3 regions of the Rhodovulum sulfidophilum DSM 1374 genome follow, and region 3 is predicted to be linked to each of the others. Evidence: riboswitches for the same ligand, from Rfam matches in the RefSeq annotation. Region 3 holds a riboswitch; each other region holds the start of a gene.

Region 1 (6,982 bases), 1.3 Mb from region 3:
GTGGGCACCCCCGAGCAGGCCCTGACCCGGACCACCGTCGCGGGGCTGGCGGCGATGCTCACTGAGGGTCCCGGCTCGGCCGCGCCGGGGCTGATCCTGTTCGGACCGCTGGTCGAGGAGCCCGAGAATGCATGAGCTTTTCCTGATCGGCATCGGCACCGGCAATCCCGATCATGTGACCTTCCAGGCCGCCGAGGCGATCCGGGGCGCCGATCTGATCCTGATCCCGCGCAAGGGCGCCGACAAGGCCGACCTCGCCGATCTGCGCCGCCAGATCTGCGCGCGGGTCCTTGGCGAGGACGCAAGCGAGCGGATCGCCGAATTCGACCTGCCCGTTCGCGATGCCTCGGGCGATTACCGCGCGGGCGTGCTGGACTGGCACGACGCCATTGCCGGGGTCTGGACCGACACGGTCGCCGCGGCCAGCCCCGCCCCGCGGAAGGTGGCGCTGCTGATCTGGGGCGATCCCTCGCTTTATGACAGCTCGCTCCGGATCGCGGCACGGCTGTCACCCGCGCCCAGGATCACCGTCATCCCGGGCATCACCGCGATCCAGGCGCTGTGCGCCGCCCATCGCATCCCCCTGAACGAGATCGGCGCGCCGGTCGTCATCACCACCGGGCGGCAGATCCGCGATCATGGCTGGCCCGAGGGCGCCGATACGGTCGTGGCGATGCTGGATGGCGGCTGCGCCTTCCAGAGCCTCGCCCCCGAGGGCATCCGGATCTGGTGGGGCGCCTATCTGGGCATGGCGGAGGAAATCGCCATCGCCGGGCCGCTGGCCGAGGCCGGCCCCGAGATCCTGAAGACCCGCGAAGAGGCCCGCGCCCGACATGGCTGGCTGATGGACATCTACCTGATGCGGCGGGGCTGAAAACCGGGCTGAAAACGCGGCTGAAGCCGGTATTTCAAAAAGGGACCGGGCGTTCAGGCGGGCACCAGCCGCCCGGCCTGCAGCCGCAGCCCCTCGGGCGCGATCCGGGCCCGCATCTCGGCATCATGGGTCACCAGCAAAAGCGCCTGCGGCAGGCCTTGAAGGATCGCGACCAGCCGCTCGGCATTCTCCTCGTCAAGCGCATTGGTGGGCTCGTCGAGCAACAACACCTCGGGCTCCATCGCCAGCACGGCGGCAAGGCTGACCAGCCGCTTCTCGCCGCCGGAAAGCCGATGGGTGATCCGGTCCTTCAGATGCATGAGATCGAGCCGGGTCAGAACCGTCTCAACCGTTTCCATCGCCGCCTCGCGCCCGAGCCCCAGATTGAGCGGCCCGAAGGCCACGTCCTCGGCCACGGTGGGGCAGAATAGCTGATCGTCGGGGTCCTGGAACACCAGCCCCGCCCGGCGGCGCACCTCATGGAAATCGGCCTCGGCCCGGCGCACCTGCCCGAAGGCATGGATGCAGCCCGCCTGCGGCTGCAACAGCCCCACCATCAGATGCAGAAGCGTCGACTTGCCCGACCCGTTCGCGCCCGCGATCGACAGGCGCTGGCCCGCCTCGAGCCTCAGCCCCGCCCCCTGCAGGATCGCGGGCCGACCGGGATAGCCGAAGACGAGCCCGTCGATCTCAAACAAGGACATGGGCCAGCTCCGCCAGGATCATGGCCAGAAGCAGCACTCCCAGCCCGGCGCCGAAGACCGCATCGCGCCTCCCGTAGGCCAAGGAGGACAGGACCGGCATCCGGCCCGAGAAACCCCGGCATTTCATCGCCGCCAGCACCCGTTCCGAACGCTCGACCGCGCGGACCAGCATCATGCCGACCAGATAGCCGAGGCTGCGATAGCTGTGCCAGGAGGTGCCGGGCCGGAAGCAGCGGACCTTCATCGCCCGGCGCAGCCGCAGATATTCGGCGCGCAGCACCTCGATATAGCGGATAGTGAACAGAAGCAGATGCACCAGCCGGTCGGGCGCGCCGAGACGGTGCAACGCCTGCCCCATGGTCACCGGCTCGAGCGTGCCGACCAGCGACAGAAGCGCCAGCACCACGGCATTGGCGGTCAGCAGGATCCTCGCGGCATGGACCAGCCCCTCGCGCGAGGCGTCGAACCCCCAGAGCGTGAAGACCGGCGCGCCGGGCGTGGTGAAGGGCAGCATGGCGACCAGCAGGAAGATGAACCCGTCCATCGCCGCCATCCGCCGGAGCGTGGCCCCGACCGGCCGGCCCGACAGCGCCATCAGCCCGAGCGCAAGCATCAGCGCGGCCAAGAGCACCGGTAGCCAGGAACAGGCGACCGTGACACAGGCGAAGGCCCCCGCGCCTATCACACGCGCGCGGGGATCGATACCGTCAAGTGCCGCGCCCGGCCCGGACCGGCCGGCCGTCAGGATCTCGGACACCGGACTAGCCCTTCATCCGCCGCCGCGCCGCCACATAGAAGCCGAGCCCGAAGATGCCCACGATATAGCCGATGCCGCCGAGGATCGACTGAAGGTCGTTCTTCTCGCGATAGGCGGCGATCTCGCGCCGCAGCGGCCGCATCTCGTCGCGCACGATCTTCGCCACGGCCGCCTTGTCGGCGTCGCTCAGCCCGGGCGCGGCGGTCAGCGGCACCGCCGAAGAGCCGACAGCCGCCGTCCCGGAGGCCGCGTCCAGCGGGAAGGTCGAGGGGTTGCCCCCGTCCGAAGCCGCCTCGGCCTGCCCGGCCCCGGGAATGCCCCCGGTATCGGCCGCGGCTTCAGCGGCGGCGCGGGCCGCCGGGCTGTCGAGGATCGCGGCGACGTCCTCGGCGCTCATAGTGACCTCGGCCACATGGCCCGCGCCCAGATCGGCGTGGAAGACATGGGCCACCGCCACGCTCGGGCGGAAGGTGAACATCCCATCGGCATCGGTGGCGGTCTCGCCCAGCGGATTGCCCTCGGGATCGGACACCGCGACGGTGGCATCCGCAGCCATGTCGCCATTGGAAAATCCGACCTCGCCCTCGATCAGGGCGCCATCGGCATAGACCGCCGCGATCACCTTATGCGCAAGCGCGGGCAAGGGCGCCAGAACAAGCGCCAGGGTCAGGAAAACAGGGCGGATCATCGGACGGGTCCTTGCAGGCTGAGAAAGAGATCGGGCTTGACCTGGATGGCCAGATAGACGGCAGCGGCACTCAGCAGCCCCTCGATCGCCATCACCGGAACATGGGCGAGGAGGACGAGCTTGGCCGCCGGAATGAAGGCCGCACCGCTGAGCGCGAGCGCCAGGGCGACGCAGGCGGCGGTCAGCGCGATGGCAAGCGCGCCGCCGATGCCGCCCCAGATCGCGGCGATGCGCGGGCTGCCGGTCGCGATCCCGTGGCGGCAGATGTAATGCACGATCACCGCGGGCAAGGCGATGTCGAGCGTATTGACCCCCAAGACCGTCAGCCCGCCGAAGCCGAAGAAGACGGCCTGCAGCAGAAGCCCCACGAACAGCGCCGGAAAGGCGGCCCAGCCGAGCACCAGCCCGGCCAGACCGTTCAGGATCAGGTGCACCGAGGACGGGCCGATGGGCACATGGATCAGCGAGGCCACGAAGAAGCTGGCCGAGAGCATCCCGGCAGCGGGGATCTTTTCCAGCGTCAGGTCGCGCAGGCCGCGCGCCAGGCCCCCCGCAGCCAGCACCGCGCCGCCGATCACAACGGGCGCCGCCAGCGCCCCGTCCACGATATGCATGGGTCCGTCCCTATTTCAGATCGAAGGCGCGGATCCAGAGGACCGCATCCTGGCTGAGCTCCTTGCCCTCGTATTCGGTATCGGGCCCGACCCCCAGCGCGGCAAAGCCCCAATAGCCCGCCTTCGGCACGCCGAAGGTGAAATAGCCGTTCTCGTCGGAAACCGCGACGATCGCGCCGCCCGGCATCGGCCCGGCAATGGCGGGTTTGGGCGCATCCGTCTCCATGTCGGGCTCGGCCGCCATGTATTCGATCTCGATCTCGGCGCCCGCGACCGGCGCCCCCTCCGACAGCACCCGCCCGGTGAAGGTCGAGCCCGCGATCACGTTATAGGGTTTGACCAGCGGCAGGATCTCGGCCTTGAGCCCCTGCGGGCCGTCCCAGTCGGTCGGCATCTGGCCGCGGTTCACATAGGTCTTGGTGATCTGCTGGATGAAGATGTCCTCGGACTCTTCGTAATAGGGGGCAGGCACCGTCACCAGAACGTAATCGCCCATCCGCTTGACCGGCAGGCTGCCATCCCAGGCCACCGCCTCGTTCAGCGGGCCGTGAAAGACCGTCTGGCTGAGCGTCGGTTTGAGATCGATCCGCTCGCCGCGATGGATGGCGTAGAATTCCAGCGGCTCGCCCATATCCATGACCGGGCCGCTTTCCTGCGGATGCCAGAAGATCAGCTTGACCGGCACATCGCCGGGCGCGTCGATGAGGCTTTCCTCGGTATAGGCCAGCTGGAAATGCGCCGCCGCAACCCCGGGAACGAGGGTCAGGGCGAGCGCGGCGGTCACGAGATTGCCGTGGAAGATCAAGGTCGTTGCCTTTCAACATGGGCGGCCGGACAGGCCGCGGGTGAAAGGACGAACGGGATGAGAGGCTCGGAAGCGGCCGGATTGCGGCCGATCCGGGCCAGACGCGCACCCCGGCGTCCGGTGGAAACCGCCCCCATGCGGGGGGAGGCGGGCGGCCGGCAGGTCTCCTGGCTCGCGGGTCGTCGCTTGGCTGGCCTTCCCGGGGGACATCCCCAGTGGCACTCTCAGCCGCGCTCGCCGCTTACAGTTGCGGGGGCAGCCGCGGAATAGCGCGTCCTTCAGGACGGGCGCACCGCGTTCCCTTTTCACGTCCGGGCCATCGGGGCCCGGGCGAACCGGTCACGGATCCGTCATCGCAAGCGCCGCCCGCCTTGTCAATCCGGCCACTCCTGCGCCCGGCCGCCGCAGCGCCGCCCGGGCGCAGGTCCGTTACGTCACGACCCCGATCCGTATGGGGGCCGTGGTTCGGATTTGACGCCCGCCCTGCGCCGCCCTAGCTCCGCCGGGACATCCAAAGCGAGGGAAAGAGCCCATGACCGCCCGCGACCCCGTCTCCGACGACGATGCCCGCCACGCCGCCAAGATGGCCAAGAAGAAGGCCGCCCGCGACAAGATCATGGCCGGCAAGAGCGACGAGAAGGGGCTGATCCTGGTGCATACCGGCACCGGCAAGGGCAAGTCCTCCTCGGGCTTCGGGATGATCCTGCGCTGCATCGCCCACCAGATGCCCTGCGCCGTCGTCCAGTTCGTCAAGGGTGCCTGGGATACCGGCGAGCGGCGGCTGCTGACCTCGCATTTCGGCGATCTCTGCCAGTTCCACGCCATGGGCGAGGGCTTCACCTGGGAAACCCAGGACCGCGCCCGCGACATCGCCGCCGCCGAAAAGGGCTGGGAGAAGGCGAAGGAGCTGATCCGCGACCCCGAGATCCGGATGGTGCTGCTGGACGAGATCAACATCGCGCTGCGCTACGGCTATCTCGACCCGGCCGAGGTGGTGGCCTTCCTGCAGGCCGACAAGCCCGCCCTGACCCATGTCGTGCTGACCGGCCGCAACGCCCCCGAGGAGGTGATCGAGGCGGCCGATCTGGTGACCGAGATGACGCTGATCAAGCACCCGTTCCGCTCGGGCATCAAGGGCCAGCCCGGCGTCGAATTCTGAGCGGCGCTTGACAATGGCAGGCCCCCGGCCCATCACCCTGCGCCGACTGCCGCAGGAGCCCCGATGACATCCGACCGGACCTCGCGCCCGCCTTCCGACCTGCCCGCCGGTGACGCGGCGCCGCCGATGCCCGAGATTTCGGTGCCGATGCTCGACCCGGCCCCGCCGCGCCGGGCCCGGTCGCTGATGCTGCAGGGCACCAGTTCCGATGTGGGCAAGAGCCTGCTGGTCGCTGGCCTCGCCCGCGCCTATGCGCGGCGGGGCCTGAAGGTCGCGCCGTTCAAGGCGCAGAACATGTCGAACAATGCCGCCGTCGCCGCCGACAGCGACCTGCCGCCCGGCCCCGACGGCACCGCACCTAAGGGCGAGATCGGCCGGGCCCAGGCGCTGCAGGCGCAGGCCGCGGGGCTGCCCCCCTCGATCCACATGAACCCGGTGCTTCTGAAGCCGCAGGCCATGGTCGGCTCGCAGGTCGTGCTTCGGGGCCGTCCGCTGGGCAACTGGCCCGCGCGGCATTACCACAAGCTCAAGCCGCAGCTGCTGCCCGCGGTCATGGACAGTTTCAACCGCGTCGCGGCCGAGGCCGATCTGGTGCTGGTCGAGGGCGCGGGCGCGGGCACCGAGACCTATCTGCGCAAGAGCGACATCGCCAATATGCGGTTCGCCGAGGCCGCCGATCTGCCGGTGGTTCTGGTCACCGACAATGACCGCGGCGGCGCGATGGCGGCCGTGGTCGGGTCGTGGTGCCTGCACAGCGAGGCCGAGCGCGCCCGCATCGCGGGCTATCTGGTCAACAAGTTCCGGGGCTATTTCTCGCTTTACGAACCGGCCTGCGAGACCATCACCGCGACCACCGGCTGGCCCTTTCTGGGGGTCGCGCGCTGGTTCGAGGGCGCGGGCCGGCTTCCGGCCGAGGATGCGCTGGCGCTGGAACGGCCCGCTTCGGGCGCCGGACAGGGGCTGGTGATCGCGGTGCCCCATATCGCGCGGATGGCCAATTTCGACGATCTCGATCCGCTTTCGGCCGAGCCCGGCGTCGATCTGCGCTGGGTCCGCCCGGGCGAGCCCATTCCGGCCGAGGCCGATCTGGTACTGCTGCCGGGCTCGAAGACCACCCGGCCCGCGCTCGACTCGATCCGCGCCAATGGCTGGGACATCGACATCCTGGCCCATCTGCGCCGCGGCGGGCGGGTGCTGGGCATCTGCGCCGGGTTCCAGATGCTGGGCCACAGGGTGCACGACCCCGAAGGCATCGAGGGCCCGCCCGGCGAGACCGAGGGGCTGGGGCTTCTGGACATCGAGACCACCATCGGCGGCGACAAGCGGCTGGTCGAGATCGCGGCCGAGGATGCCATCAGCGGCACCCGCGTCACCGGCTACG
Region 2 (6,982 bases), 1.1 Mb from region 3:
CCATTGGCCCAGGCCGCCCATTCGGGCGACACGCGGGTGTCCTTGGGCATCCCGAAGACCGTCGCGCCGCGCTTGTAGGGATGGCACAGCGCCTGCGCCCGGGCCGAGGCCACCGGACGGCGCGCCACCGAGGCCGCCGCCACTGCCGCGTTGTCGATCACCCGGTTCACGATCATCTCGGCGGTGTCGTCGGGAACCGAAACCGGATCGGCGGCGAGCTCTGCCAGTTTCCAGGCCAGCTGCTCCTCGCGGGGCAGGGCCTCGGCCGATTTGTGCATGCGCAGCCGGTGCAGTTCAATCTGCGGTGCTCCGTCCTTCATTGGGTCTTCTCCTCCTTGGGGATGGCTATCGGGGTCGGGCGACCGTTCTCGTCGACCGCGACCATCTCGAAACGGCCGGTCATCGCCAGATGGCGCGCGCCGGTCGTCAGTGTCTCTGCCTCGCCCGTCACCTCGACGCTCATCGAGCTGCGCCCGATGCGGGTCACGACGGCGGTCAGCTCCAGCGCCTCGCCGGGCAGGACGGGGGTCCGGAAATCGATCTTCTCCGATCCCGCCATCACCACCGTGCGGCGGGCGCGGCGGCTGGCGACCAGGAAGGCGGCCTTGCTCATCATCGCGAGCCCCGCCCCCGCGAAGAGCGTGCCATGGGGGTTGACCGTCTCGGGAAAGATCAGCGCGGTCATCCGGGCGGATCCGGCCGCTACGCCTGTGTCCTGCGGTGATGACAGGGGCATTGTTTGCAACCTTTGCATTTCTCAGAAGCTCTCTTCGGCTTAGCCAGAGGGCTTAAGCCTGGGAAGGACTGAAAATGCGAAGGAATGCGAGCATATCGGTGCGATATGCGAAGGTTGCGAATTCCGGGGTGGCGTGAAGACGGCTGTTTCCGGTGGCAGGCTGCGGCCGCTCCGCGAGACCCGGGGGGCTTGGCCGCGCGGCCCGGCTATCTCGACCGGGTCGAGCGCAACCAGCGCCCGCTGGTGATGCAGGCGCTGCTGAAGATCAACGCGGTTTCACGCGATATGTTCGGGAAGGGAAACCGCTGTGCTGAATACGCGCGCGGCCCGCCTCTGCCTTTTCGGGCCGCAGGCCGGGGTCGCGCGCGGATCACGTCGGCGTTTTGCGCCGACGTGATGTCAGGGATGTGCCTCTGCCTGCTCGGAACCGGTGTCCTGGCGGGCGATGATCTCGCGCAGGCGCTTGTCGGCCCGCGTCGGAAGTCCGGCGGGCAGATCCGCCTCGGCCGCGGGCTGGGCGCCAACCTGGATCAGCATGACCATGCCCATCGCGAAATGCGGCGAACATTTGATCCCGTAGATGCCGGGCTCGGTCAGGGTGACCTCGATCTCTTCGTTGATCTGGCCCTTGAAGGGCTCTGCCCCGGCCGGGAGCATCTCGTCGATGGTGCCGGCATTATGGCCCGGCGCGGTGGGCAGGAACCGCACGGTATCGCCGGGCTCCATCACCAGATAATCCGGCTCGTAGACCATCGGCCCCGAGGCATTGCGGTTCAGCATCTTCACCTCGACCGTCTTTGCCGCCGCGAAGGGGGCGGAGAGGATCATGGCGGGCAACAGGACAGAGAGAGCAAGTCTTCGCATCGTTTGCGTCTTTCATCAGATAGGCTTGAAACGGAGAATGCGGACCCCGTCGGCGGGGTCCGTCAAAAGATGGGCCTCGACCCCGAACACCTTGCGCAGCAGGGGCGGGACGAGGATCTCGTCGGGCGGGCCGAGCGCGATCAGCTGCCCGTCCTGCAACACGGCCAGCCGGTCGCAGGCCATCGCCTCGTTGAGGTCGTGCAGCGCGGCGATGGTCGTCACCGGCAGCCCCTCGACCAGGGCCATGATCGACAGCCGCGAGCCGATATCGAGATGGTTGGTCGGTTCGTCGAGGATCAGCACCCCGGGCCGCTGCGCCAGCGCGCGGGCGATATGGACCCGCTGCCGCTCGCCGCCCGAAAGCGTATGCCAGTAGCGGGCGGCAAAATCCTGCATGCCGACCGCGACCAGCGCCGCCTCTACCGCGGCCTCGTCCTCGTCCGAGAACGGATGCAGGGCCGACAGCCAGGGCGTGCGGCCCAGTTCGACCGCGTCGCGGACGGTGATCCGCTCGGTCGTTTCGGCCTGCTGCTCGACCAGCGCCACGCGCTGCGCGACGTCGCGGCGGGGAAGGCGGCTCAGGGGCTGGCCCTCCAGCCGCACTTCGCCTTCGCTTGGTGCCCGGATGCCTGCCAGCATGCGCAGCAGGCTCGATTTTCCCGACCCGTTCGGACCGATCAGCCCGAACCTTTCGCCGCGCCTGACCGACAGGGTGACGTCAGAGACGATGGCCCGTCCCTGCACCCGCCAGCCAAGGCCTTCACCGCTCAGGATCATTTCCGGGCCCTCCCCCGGATCAGGATCGCCGCGAAGGCGGGCGCGCCGATCAGCGCGGTGATCACGCCGATGGGCAGCACCTGTCCCGGGATCAGGATGCGCGAGACGATATCCGCCGCGATCAGGAACACCGCCCCGGCCAGTGCCGAGGCCGGCACCAGCAGGCGGTGGCGCCCGCCGACGAGAAACCGCATCGCATGGGGGATCACCAGCCCGACAAAGCCGATGGCGCCGACCAGCGACACGATGAGCGCGGTGACCAGAGCCGCGGCCCCGATCAGCACCGCCTGCACCCGGCGCACGTTGATGCCGAGCGAGGCCGCGCTGTCCGCCCCGAAGGTGAAGGCGTCGAGGCTGCGCACATGCCAGAGACAGACCCCGAGCCCCAAGGCCGCGGCGGGGACGGCAACCAGGCTGTCCTGCCAGCGGGCACCGGAGAGATTTCCCAGAAGCCAGAACATGATGCCGCGGGCCTGTTCGGCATTGGCGGATTTCGCGATCAGGAAGGCGGTCATCGCGTTGAAGAGCTGTGCCCCGGCAATCCCTGCCAGAACGATCACGCCTGCCGCCTGCAGCCCGGTGCCGCCGCCCGCCGCGCGCGCCAGGGCCGCGACCATGACGAAGGCCAGCAGCGCCCCGGCGAAGGCGCCTGTCGAGAGCGAGAGCGCGCCCGCGCCGAACCCGGCGACGGTGACCGCGACCGCGCCGGTCGAGGCTCCGGCGGAAATCCCCAGCAGATAGGGATCGGCCAGCGCATTCCTCAGCAATGCCTGCAGCACGACACCCGACAGGGCGAGCCCCGCCCCGCAGGCGGCCGCCACCACCGCGCGGGCGAGGCGGTAGTTCCAGATGATGCCCTCATCGATCCGCGCGACCGGGTAGACGGTGCCGAACAGCTTGTTGCCCAGGACCTGAAGCACGGTCGAGGCGGGTATGCGGGTCTCGCCGATCGCGGTTCCGGCGATCAGCGCGGCCAGCAGCACCGGGGGTGCGATCCACCCCCAGTGCCAGCGGGCCCGACGGGCGCGCGACCTCATCCTTGCAGATCGAGTCCGGCCAGGGCCGCAGACAGTTCTTCCAGCCCGTAGACCGCCCGCACGGTCGCTTCCATCGCCTGGAGATCCATCACCACGATCCGGTTCTCGCGGACCGCCGTCATCTCTTTCGCGACCGGATCGGTGCGGAGAAACTCAAGCTTCTTCTCGACATCGTCGGCGGGGAAGCGGCGGCGGGTCATCTCGGCCAGCACGATCACCGTCGGATCGGCCTTGGCGATGCTTTCCCAGCCGACGGTGGGCCATTCCTCGTCGGAGGCCACCACATTCTCGATCCCGAGCTGTTGCATCATGTAGCCCGGCGCGCCCTTCCGCCCGGCCACATAGGGGTCGATGTCCATTTCGGCGGAGGAGTACCAGAACACCGCCGAGACCCCTTCGGGCAGATCCAGCGCCCGGGCATGTTCGATGGCCGCGGCCTCACGCGCCTTCAGCTCGTCGACCAGCTCGGCGCCGCGATCCTCGACATCGTAGATCCGCGCCAGTTCCTCGATCGACCGGTGGATCGAGGCGGTCGAGAACATCTCGCTCCGGGTGCCGTCCGAGCCGCGGCTGTTGTCCTTGCTTGCGCAGTCGCTGGGCAGCACATAGGTCGGCACGCCGATATCATGGAACATCTCGCGGGTGGCGACGATGCCCTGGGGGCCGACATGCCATTCATGTTGCACGGTCACCAGATCGGGCGTCTCGGCCGCCACGCTTTCAAAGCTGGGATCGTTGTCGGCCAGCCGCGGGATCCCGGCATTCAGCTCGGCGAATTGCGGCAGGACATTGGTGAACCAGACCGAGGTGCCCGTCACGGTGGGCCCGAGCCCCAGCAGGTAGAGGATCTCGGTCGTGGCCTGGCCGACGGTGACGGTGCGCGCGGGGGCGGCGTCGAAGGTCAGGGTCTGGCCGCAATTCTCCAGCGTCAGGGGATAGTCGGTGGCCTGGGCCGTGCCCGCGCAGACCAGAAGGGCCGCCGAAAGGAGGGCAGTCTTGGTGTTCATGGAAATTCTCCGGAAATTGGCTTCCGGGCCCCGGGGTTCGCGGGTCGGGCGGATGTCAGTTCTTTGGCTGGCGCAAGCTGCGCCTGGCTGAGCACGGCCGAAAGATCCGGGCATGAACATCGCTTTCCCCGGGCAACCCCGCCCGGTTGATAGTGGTTTCATGCCGGCAGGTCTCCTGACTGACGGGTCGTCCGCCGGTCCGGCCTTCCCAGGCAAATGCCCAGTGGCGTTGTCGGACCGTCGCTCGCCGCCTACAGTTGCGGGGGCAGTTTCGGTTCGCGGGCCAAATGGCCTGCGGCGAATTCCCTTTTAATTCCCAAGCGGGAAACCAGCGACCGAGCAGAGAGCATGAAAGCCCTATCGGGTCAACTGCCCGCCGGTCGCAGTCTGCGCGCCGGAAAACCTTACCTTGACAGGCATATAGCTTCTGATGCGTCGAGATGCCCCGGCCCCGAAGCGGCAGGGGGCGGAACGTTGCCAGCCCGGCGGCTTCCTTTGCATCTATGGCGCGGCATGGCAGGCTGGAAACGGTCAGGCGAGATGGGACCTGACGTCGGCATACGGTTCGCTTTGCCGGGCCGTTCGACGGCTGCCATACGGTGCCCGCCGCGGTGTTGAAAACCTGCCGCTTCGGCCCTGCCCGCGACCGCTGTTGCATCAATGCCCGCGCGGGCGGCAAGCCGGTCGGGGCGATCTGCGCCGAGGCGCTCGGGCGGCGAAAGGAGCGGAAGCGTCAGGCAACCCGCCCCGATGGCGATCCAACGGCCCGGCTTCCGGCCATCGCCCGCCTTATCCTTCTTGACCGCAGGATTGCCGGAACTTGCCGGTTAAAGCCGTTCAGAACTTGCGTAGACCACGCGCGCCGTGGGTCATTTCGGCTTTGCCGGACGGGCAATAAAGGCGCCGGTCAGGATCAATGGCCCTGCCAGCAGGAAGGCCAGGCCCGGCAGCTCGGCGAAAAAGGCAAAACCCAGCGCCACGGCCCACAGAACCGAAAGATATTCGAAGGGGGCAAGCGCCGAGGCATCGGCATGGCTGAAGGACAGCGTCATGAGGATATGGGCGATCCCGCCTGCCAGGCCGGTTCCGATCAACAGCAGGAGGGTTGCCGGACCGGGCCAGACCCAGCCCCAGGGCAGCGTCGCAAGGCCGATGAGGGCCGAGACCACGGCGAACCAGAAGGCGATGGCCCCGGCGCCTTCGCCGAGCAATGTCAGCCGGCGCACCTGGATCAGGGCCCCGGCCGTCAGCGCCGCGGTCACGAGCCCCAGAACCACGCCCAGCGCCCCGCTATCGGGCAGGGCACCGGCAATGGCGGGCAGACAGAAGGCCGCCGCTCCGGCAAGGCCAAGCACGACACCGCCGATCCGGCCCGCGCTCGGGCGTTCTCCGAGCAGGGCCCAGCCAAGCAGGGCCAGCATCACCGGCGCGAGATAGGCCAGCATCGTCGCTTCGGCCAGGGGCAGAAGGCGGATCGTCGCGAAGGAGGTGAACATCGCGACCGCGCCCATCAGGCAGCGGCCGACATGCCCCATGGGGCGGGACGTCGCCAGACCGCGAGGCCACTCGCCGCGCCACCACAGGAAGGCGATCAGAGGCAGCAAGGCCACGGCCGAGCGGAAGAACACCACCTGTCCCAGCGGGACCGCATCTCCGAGCGCCTTCACGCAGACGCCCATCATGGCGAATGCGAGGGTCGAGAGCACCCGCAACGCGATGCCAAGCCGTTCGTTCCGGACGGGATGCAGCGGCGCTGCGAGGGAGGACCGGGCCGTCATTTCACTTTCATCCGCACCAAAACCCCGGCCACACGTCCCCCCGGACCGTCTCATTTCGCGCTGAACCGTATATGGGGCCGAGACGCGTCCTGCAATCTGCAGACATGCGCCGTGACGCGGAACACATCGCGCAGGATCTCCCGGGTCAGAACGGCATCCGGTGTGCCGCAGGCGCGCATGACACCCCGTTCCAGAACCACGATCCGGTCGCAGAACATGGCCGCCAGGTTCAGGTCGTGCAGGGCGATGACGCTGGTCAGGTCGAGATCGCGGACCATGCCCAGGATCTCGATCTGGTGATGAATGTCGAGATGGTTCGTCGGCTCGTCGAGGAACATCACCTGCGGTGTCTGCGCCAGCGCCCGCGCGATATGGACCCGCTGCCGCTCGCCCCCCGAAAGGGTCTGCCAGGCCTGTTTCCTGTGCGCGGCCATTTCCACGCGCTCCAGCGCCTGCGTCACCGCCGCCTCGTCGGTCTCGGACCAGCCCGCCAGCGCCGAGCGATGCGGAGTCCGTCCGAGCCGCACGACATCGCTGACCGTCACATTGGTGTCGGTGGCTGCGCTTTGCTGGACAAAGGCCACCTGTCGCGACAATGCCTTGCGCGAGACATGCGCGATGTCCTGCCCGTTGATCCGGACCCGGCCGGAGATTGGCCGCCGCAGCCCTGCCAGCAGCCGCAACAGGGAGGATTTGCCCGATCCGTTGGGGCCGATCAGGCCCAGTGTCTCGCCCGGCGCGACCCTCAGCGAGACGTCCGACAGGATGGTCCTGCGCTTCACG
Region 3 (6,982 bases):
GCGATCCGCATGGCGGCGTGATTTCCGGCGGCGCGGTTTCGGCGCTGCTCGACACCTGCGGCGGCACCGCCGTGATCAGCCATCCCGAGGGGCCGGGCCAGACCGCGACGATCTCGCTCCGTATCGATTACATGCGTACCGCGACCCCGGGCCAGCGGCTGGTGGCGCGGGCCGAATGCTATCACGTGACCCGCTCGGTCGCCTTCGTGCGCGCGACCGCGACCGATGACGACCGCGACCATCCGGTGGCGACCGCGACCGGGACCTTCACCGCCGACGGGGGTGCCGCATGAGCCGTCGCCCCCCCGAACCCGTGCAGATCGTCAAGCAGCGGCGCGATGCGGCGCTGGCGGCGCTGGTCGAGGGGCTGCCCTATGCGCGGTTCCTCGGGATCTCCTTCGACCGGCGCGGCGACGAGCTTACCGGGGTGATGTCGTTTCACGAGGCACTGATCGGCAATCCGGCGCTGCCCGCGCTGCATGGCGGCGCGACCGCGGCCTTTCTCGAGCTGACGGCCATTGTCGGCCTGTCCTGGGCGATGATCTGGGACGATCTGGAAAGCGGCAGGCTGGAGGCCGCGACGCTGACCCCCGAGACCCTGCCGCGCCTGCCCAAGACCATCGATTTCACGGTCGATTACCTGCGTCCGGGGCTGCCGCGCGACGCCTATGCCCGGGCCCGCGTCAACCGCTCGGGGCGGCGCTATGCCAGCGTCCATGTCGAGGCCTGGCAGGACAACCGCGCCCGGCTTTTCGCCCAGGCGACCGGCCATTTCCTGATGCCCACGTGACATGACGGAGGCCGTCGCCCGCCCGGACATGACGCCGCCCCTGCGCCTCGGACATCGCCGGGTGCTGGCCATCGCGCTGCCGATCGTGCTGTCGAATGTCACCGTGCCGATCCTGGGCGCGGTCGATACCGGCGTCGTCGGCCAGATCGGCGAGGCCGCGCCCATCGGCGCGGTCGGGGTCGGCGCGGTGGTGCTGGCCGCTCTGTACTGGATGTTCGGTTTCCTGCGGATGGGCACCACCGGGTTGACCGCACAGGCCCGCGGCGCGGGCGATGCGGCCGAGGTGGCCGCGATGCTGACCCGGGTGCTGATGATCGCGGCCGCCGCCGGGCTGGGCCTGATCGTGCTGCAGGGGCCGCTTTTCACTGCCGCGCTGGGGATTGCGCCCGCCAGCGCTGAGGTCGAGGGCCTTGCCAGCCAGTACATGGCGGTCCGGATCTGGTCGGCCCCGGCGACCATCGCGCTTTACGGGCTGACCGGCTGGCTGATCGGGCAGGAGCGGACCCGCGCGGTGCTGGCGATCCAGCTCTGGATGAACGGGCTCAACGTCGCGCTGGATCTGGTCTTCGTGCTGGCGCTGGGCTGGGGCGTGCCGGGGGTGGCCGCGGCCACGGTTCTTGCCGAATGGTCGGGGCTGATCCTGGGGCTCTGGCTGTGCCGCGCGGCGTTTCGCGATATCGCCTGGCGCGCCTGGGCGCGGGTCTTCGACCGGGCGCGGCTCCGGCATATCGCCGGGGTCAATACCGACATCCTGATCCGCTCGATGCTGTTGCAGGGGATCATGCTGTCCTTTCTCTTTGTCGGTGCGGGGTTCGGCGACGTGCCGCTGGCGGCCAATCAGGTGCTGCTGCAATTTCTCGAGATCACCGCCTATGCGCTTGACGGTTTCGCCTTTGCCGCTGAGGCGCTGGTCGGTCAGGCGATGGGCGCGCGCTCGGTCGCAGCACTTCGGCGCGGCGCGGTGCTGACCAGCGGCTGGGGGCTGGTCTCGGTGATCGGGCTGGCCGCGGCCTTCGCGTTCGGAGGCGGGGCCATCGTCGATCTGATGACGACCGCGCCCGAGGTGCGGGCCGAGGCGCGGGTGTATCTGCCCTATATGGTGGCCGCTCCGGTCGCGGGGCTTGCGGCCTGGATGCTCGACGGCATCTTCATCGGCGCCACCCGTACCGCGGACATGCGCAACATGATGGCCCTTTCCGCCGCGATCTACGCCCTTGCCGTGGCGCTGCTGGTGCCGGTCTTCGGCAATCACGGGCTCTGGCTGGCGCTTCTGGTGGCCTTCGTGGCGCGCGGCGTGACGCTGGGGCTGCGCTATCTCGCGCTCGAGGCGGCGGCGCGGAGCGGGCAGGGCGGCTAGGCCCTTCCCCCAGATATAGGCGTCGAAGTTGCGGGCCTAGAGGATCTCGTCCTCGTCGAAGAGCTGCCCGGCCGCGACCTCGCTGGCCCAGGCGCCGATCCGGTCCTCGGCGCGGTCGGCGGGCGCGATCGCGGCCAGATGAAAGACGGCATTGCCCTCGTTCACCACCGGCAGCATGGCCCGGCCGACGATGATGCCGGGCTCGGTGGCGCGGATCTCGGTCTCGATCTCGCCGAACGGGTCCGAGACCACCGCCAGCAGCTCGCCCTCGGCCACCACGTCGCCCTCGGACCGGTAGGTGCGCAGGAGCCCGCCCTGCGGCGCCCGGAGCCAGCGCGACACCCGGCAGTCGAGCGGCGCGCGCCGGGCCTTCGGCACGCCCTTGGCCGGGATCATGCCGCGGTCGAACATCACCCGCAGCACGCCCGCGAGCCCGGCCCTGACCGCGACCTCGTCGAAGCGCAGCCCCTCGCCACCTTCGTAAAGCAGTATCTGGACGCCCATTCGCGCCGCGGTCTCGCGCAGCGAGCCCTGCCGCGCCTCGGAGCTCAGCACCACCGGGGCGGCGAAGACCCGGGCCAGCCGGGCCAGCTCGGGATCGTCCGGCACCACGCGGACCTGCGGCAGGTTGGTGCGATGGACCGCCGCCGAATGCAGGTCGATGCCGATCTGGCAGCGGCCGACCACCTCCTCGACCAGCAGATGCGCAAGCCGCGCGGCCATCGAGCCGCCCGACGATCCGGGAAAGCAGCGGTTCAGGTCGCGCCGGTCGGGCAGGTAGCGCGACAGGTTGAGAAAGCCGAAGGCGTTGACGATGGGGATCGCGATCAGCGTGCCGCGCAGCGCGCCGAGCACCGGCAGGCTCAGGAGCCGGCGCACGATCTCGACCCCGATCACCTCGTCGCCATGGACGCCCGCGGTCACGAACATCGCGGGGCCGGGGCGGCGGCCATGAACGACATGGGCCGAAAGCGTGACCGGGGTGTGGTCGGACAGGACCGAGACCGGCAGGTCCACCGTGCGGCGGCTGCCGGGGGGCACGGTCTCGCGGCCAAGCGTGAACTCCGCGCGCGCCGTCATCTGGCTTCTGTCGGCAAGCAGCTCATCGTCACGCAATAGCGCCGGGCCGGGGGCGCTGGCAAGGGCCCTGCGGATTGACAGCGGCGGGCCCGGCCCCCATTGATGGTGGGCGTTCTGGTGCTTCCGCAAGGGAGTGAAAAGGGAAGCCGGTGCAATTCCGGCGCTGCCCCCGCAACTGTCAGCGGCGAGCCCCCGCCCCGAACCGCCACCGGAACCGGCATCGCCCGGGCCGGGAAGGCGGGCGGACCGGCCGAGACCCGCAAGCCAGGAGACCTGCCAGCGCGCCGAACCGCCCGCCCGGATGGCGTGCCCGGTCGCCCGGGCCGGGCGCCATTGCCGGGGCAAGCGGCCGCGATCCGCCTTCGCTTCGGGGGCGGGCCCGGCCTTCATCCTGCCGCTGACCGGCCCGGGGCTGGCCCGGCCGCGGCCGCCGACCGGAAGGAGTTGCGCCATGCAACCCAAGGACCTGACCGACAACGAGGCCTTCAAGGGCTTCACCAACAGCGCCTGCCCGTTCCTGCCCTGTCACAAGGGCGTGGCGCGCGAATTCAACTGCCTGTTCTGCTACTGTCCGCTGATCGCCTATGAATGCCCCGGGCCCTACCAGACCTATACCGATGCCAACGGGCTGACCCGCAAGGACTGTTCGGCCTGCACCCTGCCGCATGACGGCTATCTGCAATCCTGGAACTTCATCCAGCGCTGGCTGGAATATCCGCAGCCCTGGTCGGGCAAGCCGCAGACCGACCCGCCGGTCCGCCGCCCGCGCCCGCCGAAGCCCAACGATGCCGAGGAGATCCACCGGCGTCGCCGCGAGGCGGACGCGGCAGGGGACGGCGGGGACTGAGAGGACGGGGCTTCAGGCCGCGCCGGGCGGAACCGCCAGCACGTCGGCCGTGGAGCTGCGCAGAACCTGACGGGCGACGCTGCCCAGAACCATGGTTTCGAACGCGCCGCGGCTCTGGGTGCCGACCACGATCAGATCGGCCTCGGTCTCGGCCGCGGCGGCGAGGATCTCGGAGGCCGCGCTGCCGTTGCGGTGGCGCACCAGTTCGACCATCGGACCCTGCGGCAGGTCGCGCAGGAACGCGCTTAAGGCGCGTGCGGCCTCGGCCCCCGCCTCGCGCAGATGCGCCTCCCGGTCGTCCTCGCGGGTGGCGTGGATCCGCATCATGGCCGCTTCGGTCGCGTCGAAGACATGCAGCACCGAGCCGCGCAGCCGGTGGCCGAAGCCGAGCCCGCCAAAGCGCCGCAACGCGCCCCGCGAGCCCGGGGACAGGTCGGTCGCCAAGAGCGCGTGGCGATAGGGGCCGACGGGCGGCGCATTGGCCATCAGCACCGGGCAGGCGGCGGCGCGGATCGTGCGCTCGGCGGTGGTGCCGACGAAGACATCGCGCAGAAGCTGGCGCCGGTGCGGCCCGATCACCAGCAGATCGGCGCCAAGCTGGGGCACGGCCTCGATCAGCCCGGCAAAGGGATCGGCCAGCACGACATGGGCGCTGCAGTCGAGCCCGTCATGCGCGCGCAGCGTCTCCGCCTGTTGTTGCAGAAGCCCGGTCGCGGCCTCGCGCTCGGCCTCGACGATCCTGACCGGCAGGTCGTCATCGACCACATGCACAAGCTTCAGCGCGGCACCGGTCTGGCGCGCCAGAAGCGTGGCGCGGCGCAGGGCGCGGTCCGAGCGTTCGGAGAAATCGGTGCCCACCAATATGGTCTTCATCGCCAGCCTCCCTCCCCAGCCCACTGCCCGGCGCGCCTGTCCTGCGCGGATCACCCGGCCGCGGCCGCAAGCGGCACTGCGTCAATTCCGGCCAGGGTCGTTTACCTTTTCGAAGAAGTACTTATGTGAGCCCGGATCATTTTGAAAGACAAGGGCCCGCCCATGACCCTCTTGCCGCAGCCGCCCCCGCCCGCCGACATTTTCCTTCCCGTCGCCTTCGTCCTCGCGGGGCCCGATCGGGCACCTTTCCAGCGGAGGGCACACTGATGGAGGCGCTGCTGCATTCGCCCTTCGGCGAGGTCGCGACCCTTCTGGTGCTGGCGGCCGTCCTCGGCTTTGTCGGCCTCCTGCTGCGCCAGCCGCTGATCGTGAGCTTCATCGCGGTCGGGCTGGTCGCCGGGCCCTCGGCGCTCGACATCGTGCGCTCGTCGGACCAGATAGACCTTTTGTCGCAGCTCGGGATCGCGGTGCTGCTGTTCCTCGTGGGCATCAAGCTTGACGTCAAGCTGATCCGGTCGCTCGGGGCGGTGTCGCTTCTGACCGGGCTGGGGCAGGTCGCCTTCACCTCGGTCTTCGGCTACCTGATCGGGCTTGGGCTGGGGCTCGGCCATGTCACCAGCCTTTACGTCGCGGTGGCGCTGACCTTTTCCTCGACCATCATCATCGTCAAGCTGCTCTCGGACAAGCGCGAGATCGACGCGCTGCATGGCCAGATCGCGCTTGGCTTCCTGATCGTGCAGGATCTGGTGGTGGTGCTGGCGATGATCGTGCTCTCGGCGATCGGGATCGGCTCGGGCGAGGGCGGCGGCGATGGCACGGGCAATGTGCTGTCGGTTCTGGGCTTCGGGCTGGCCATGGTCGGCGCGGTGGTCCTGTTCGTGCGCCATGTCGCCGATCCGCTGTCCGAGCGGCTGGCCCGCGCGCCCGAGCTTCTGGTGATCTTCGCCATCGCCCTGGCCGCGATCTTCGCCGCGCTTGCCGATTTCGTCGGGCTCGGCATGGAGGTCGGCGGGCTGCTGGCCGGGGTGGCGCTGGCCTCGACCCCCTATCGCGAGACCATCGCCGCCCGGCTGGCGCCGCTGCGCGATTTCCTTCTTTTGTTCTTCTTCATCGCGCTGGGGGCCGCGCTCGACCTGTCGCTGCTGGGGGCGCATGTGCCCGGGGCGATCCTGTTCTCGCTTTTCGTTCTGATCGGCAATCCGCTGATCGTGCTGGCGATCATGGGGGCGATGGGCTACCGCAAGCGCACCGGCTTTCTCGCCGGGCTGACGGTGGCCCAGATCAGCGAATTCTCGTTGATCTTCGTCGCCATGGGGGTCTCGCTCGGCCATGTCGCGCCCGAGGCGCTGGGGCTTGTCACCATGGTCGGGCTCGTGACCATCGCCGCCTCGACCTACATGATCACCTATTCGCACCGGCTGTACGATCTCTGCGAGCCGGTGCTCGGCATCTTCGAGCGCCGCGGCACCCCGCGCGAGCCCGAGGCCGGGGCCGCGGCCGGCGCGGCGCGGGCCGGGGTCCTGATCTTCGGGCTCGGCCGGTTCGGCACCGCCATCGGGATGCGGCTGCAAAAGCGCGGCATCGACGTGCTGGGCGTCGATTTCAACCCGCAGGCCGTGCGCCGGGCCCGGACGCTGGGCATCGAGGCCTGCTATGGCGATGCCAGCGATCCGGAATTCCTGGCCGAACTGCCGCTGGCCGAGGCCGCCTGGATGGTCTCCAGCGTGCCGATCCTGCCCGGGGGCCTGACCCAGGAAGATACCCGCCGCACCCTGATCCAGCTTGCGCGCGGCGCGGGCTTTCGCGGCCGCATCGCGGTGGCCTCGCATAATGCGGCCGATACGCAGGATCTGCTGGGCGCGGGCGCCGATCTGGTGCTCGAGCCGTTCCAGGACGCGGCCGACCGTGCCGTCGAGCTTCTGACCGGCGCGCCCGAGACCGAGCGCACCGCGATCCCCGGGATCGGCAGCGAGGCGCCGCAGCCCGCCTGAGCCGCAGCCGTCCCCTGCGGGGGGCGGCAGACCGTATCGCGGCC

The links. Region 3 has a riboswitch for cobalamin ahead of A6W98_RS16030 (cysteine-rich small domain-containing protein). Riboswitches for the same ligand answer to the same signal wherever they lie in the genome.
Region 1: linked by a shared signal. The riboswitch ahead of A6W98_RS09935 (DUF4198 domain-containing protein) and the one ahead of A6W98_RS16030 (cysteine-rich small domain-containing protein) in region 3 are both predicted to bind cobalamin.
Region 2: linked by a shared signal. The riboswitch ahead of A6W98_RS01905 (ABC transporter substrate-binding protein) and the one ahead of A6W98_RS16030 (cysteine-rich small domain-containing protein) in region 3 are both predicted to bind cobalamin.

The regions. Positions count from the first base shown of each region.
Region 1 covers NZ_CP015418.1:2,096,407-2,103,388, reverse strand. The annotation lists gene cobA (uroporphyrinogen-III C-methyltransferase) at 1-135, shown strand, start outside; gene cobF (precorrin-6A synthase (deacetylating)) at 128-874, shown strand; gene A6W98_RS09955 (energy-coupling factor ABC transporter ATP-binding protein) at 928-1,578, opposite strand; gene cbiQ (cobalt ECF transporter T component CbiQ) at 1,565-2,335, opposite strand; gene A6W98_RS09945 (cobalt ABC transporter permease) at 2,340-3,023, opposite strand; gene cbiM (cobalt transporter CbiM) at 3,020-3,637, opposite strand; gene A6W98_RS09935 (DUF4198 domain-containing protein) at 3,648-4,442, opposite strand; cobalamin riboswitch at 4,583-4,797, opposite strand; gene cobO (cob(I)yrinic acid a,c-diamide adenosyltransferase) at 4,975-5,601, shown strand; gene A6W98_RS09925 (cobyric acid synthase) at 5,749-6,982, shown strand, end outside.
Region 2 covers NZ_CP015418.1:369,794-376,775, reverse strand. The annotation lists gene A6W98_RS01930 (MmgE/PrpD family protein) at 1-320, opposite strand, end outside; gene A6W98_RS01925 (acyl-CoA thioesterase) at 317-685, opposite strand; gene A6W98_RS01920 (pseudoazurin) at 1,136-1,600, opposite strand; gene A6W98_RS01915 (ABC transporter ATP-binding protein) at 1,616-2,377, opposite strand; gene A6W98_RS01910 (FecCD family ABC transporter permease) at 2,374-3,414, opposite strand; gene A6W98_RS01905 (ABC transporter substrate-binding protein) at 3,411-4,421, opposite strand; cobalamin riboswitch at 4,570-4,769, opposite strand; gene A6W98_RS01900 (DMT family transporter) at 5,291-6,199, opposite strand; gene A6W98_RS01895 (ABC transporter ATP-binding protein) at 6,250-6,982, opposite strand, start outside.
Region 3 covers NZ_CP015418.1:3,419,828-3,426,809, reverse strand. The annotation lists gene A6W98_RS16050 (PaaI family thioesterase) at 1-293, shown strand, start outside; gene A6W98_RS16045 (PaaI family thioesterase) at 290-790, shown strand; gene A6W98_RS16040 (MATE family efflux transporter) at 792-2,147, shown strand; gene A6W98_RS16035 (succinylglutamate desuccinylase/aspartoacylase family protein) at 2,184-3,227, opposite strand; cobalamin riboswitch at 3,326-3,522, shown strand; gene A6W98_RS16030 (cysteine-rich small domain-containing protein) at 3,679-4,074, shown strand; gene A6W98_RS16025 (universal stress protein) at 4,087-4,947, opposite strand; gene A6W98_RS16020 (cation:proton antiporter) at 5,214-6,938, shown strand.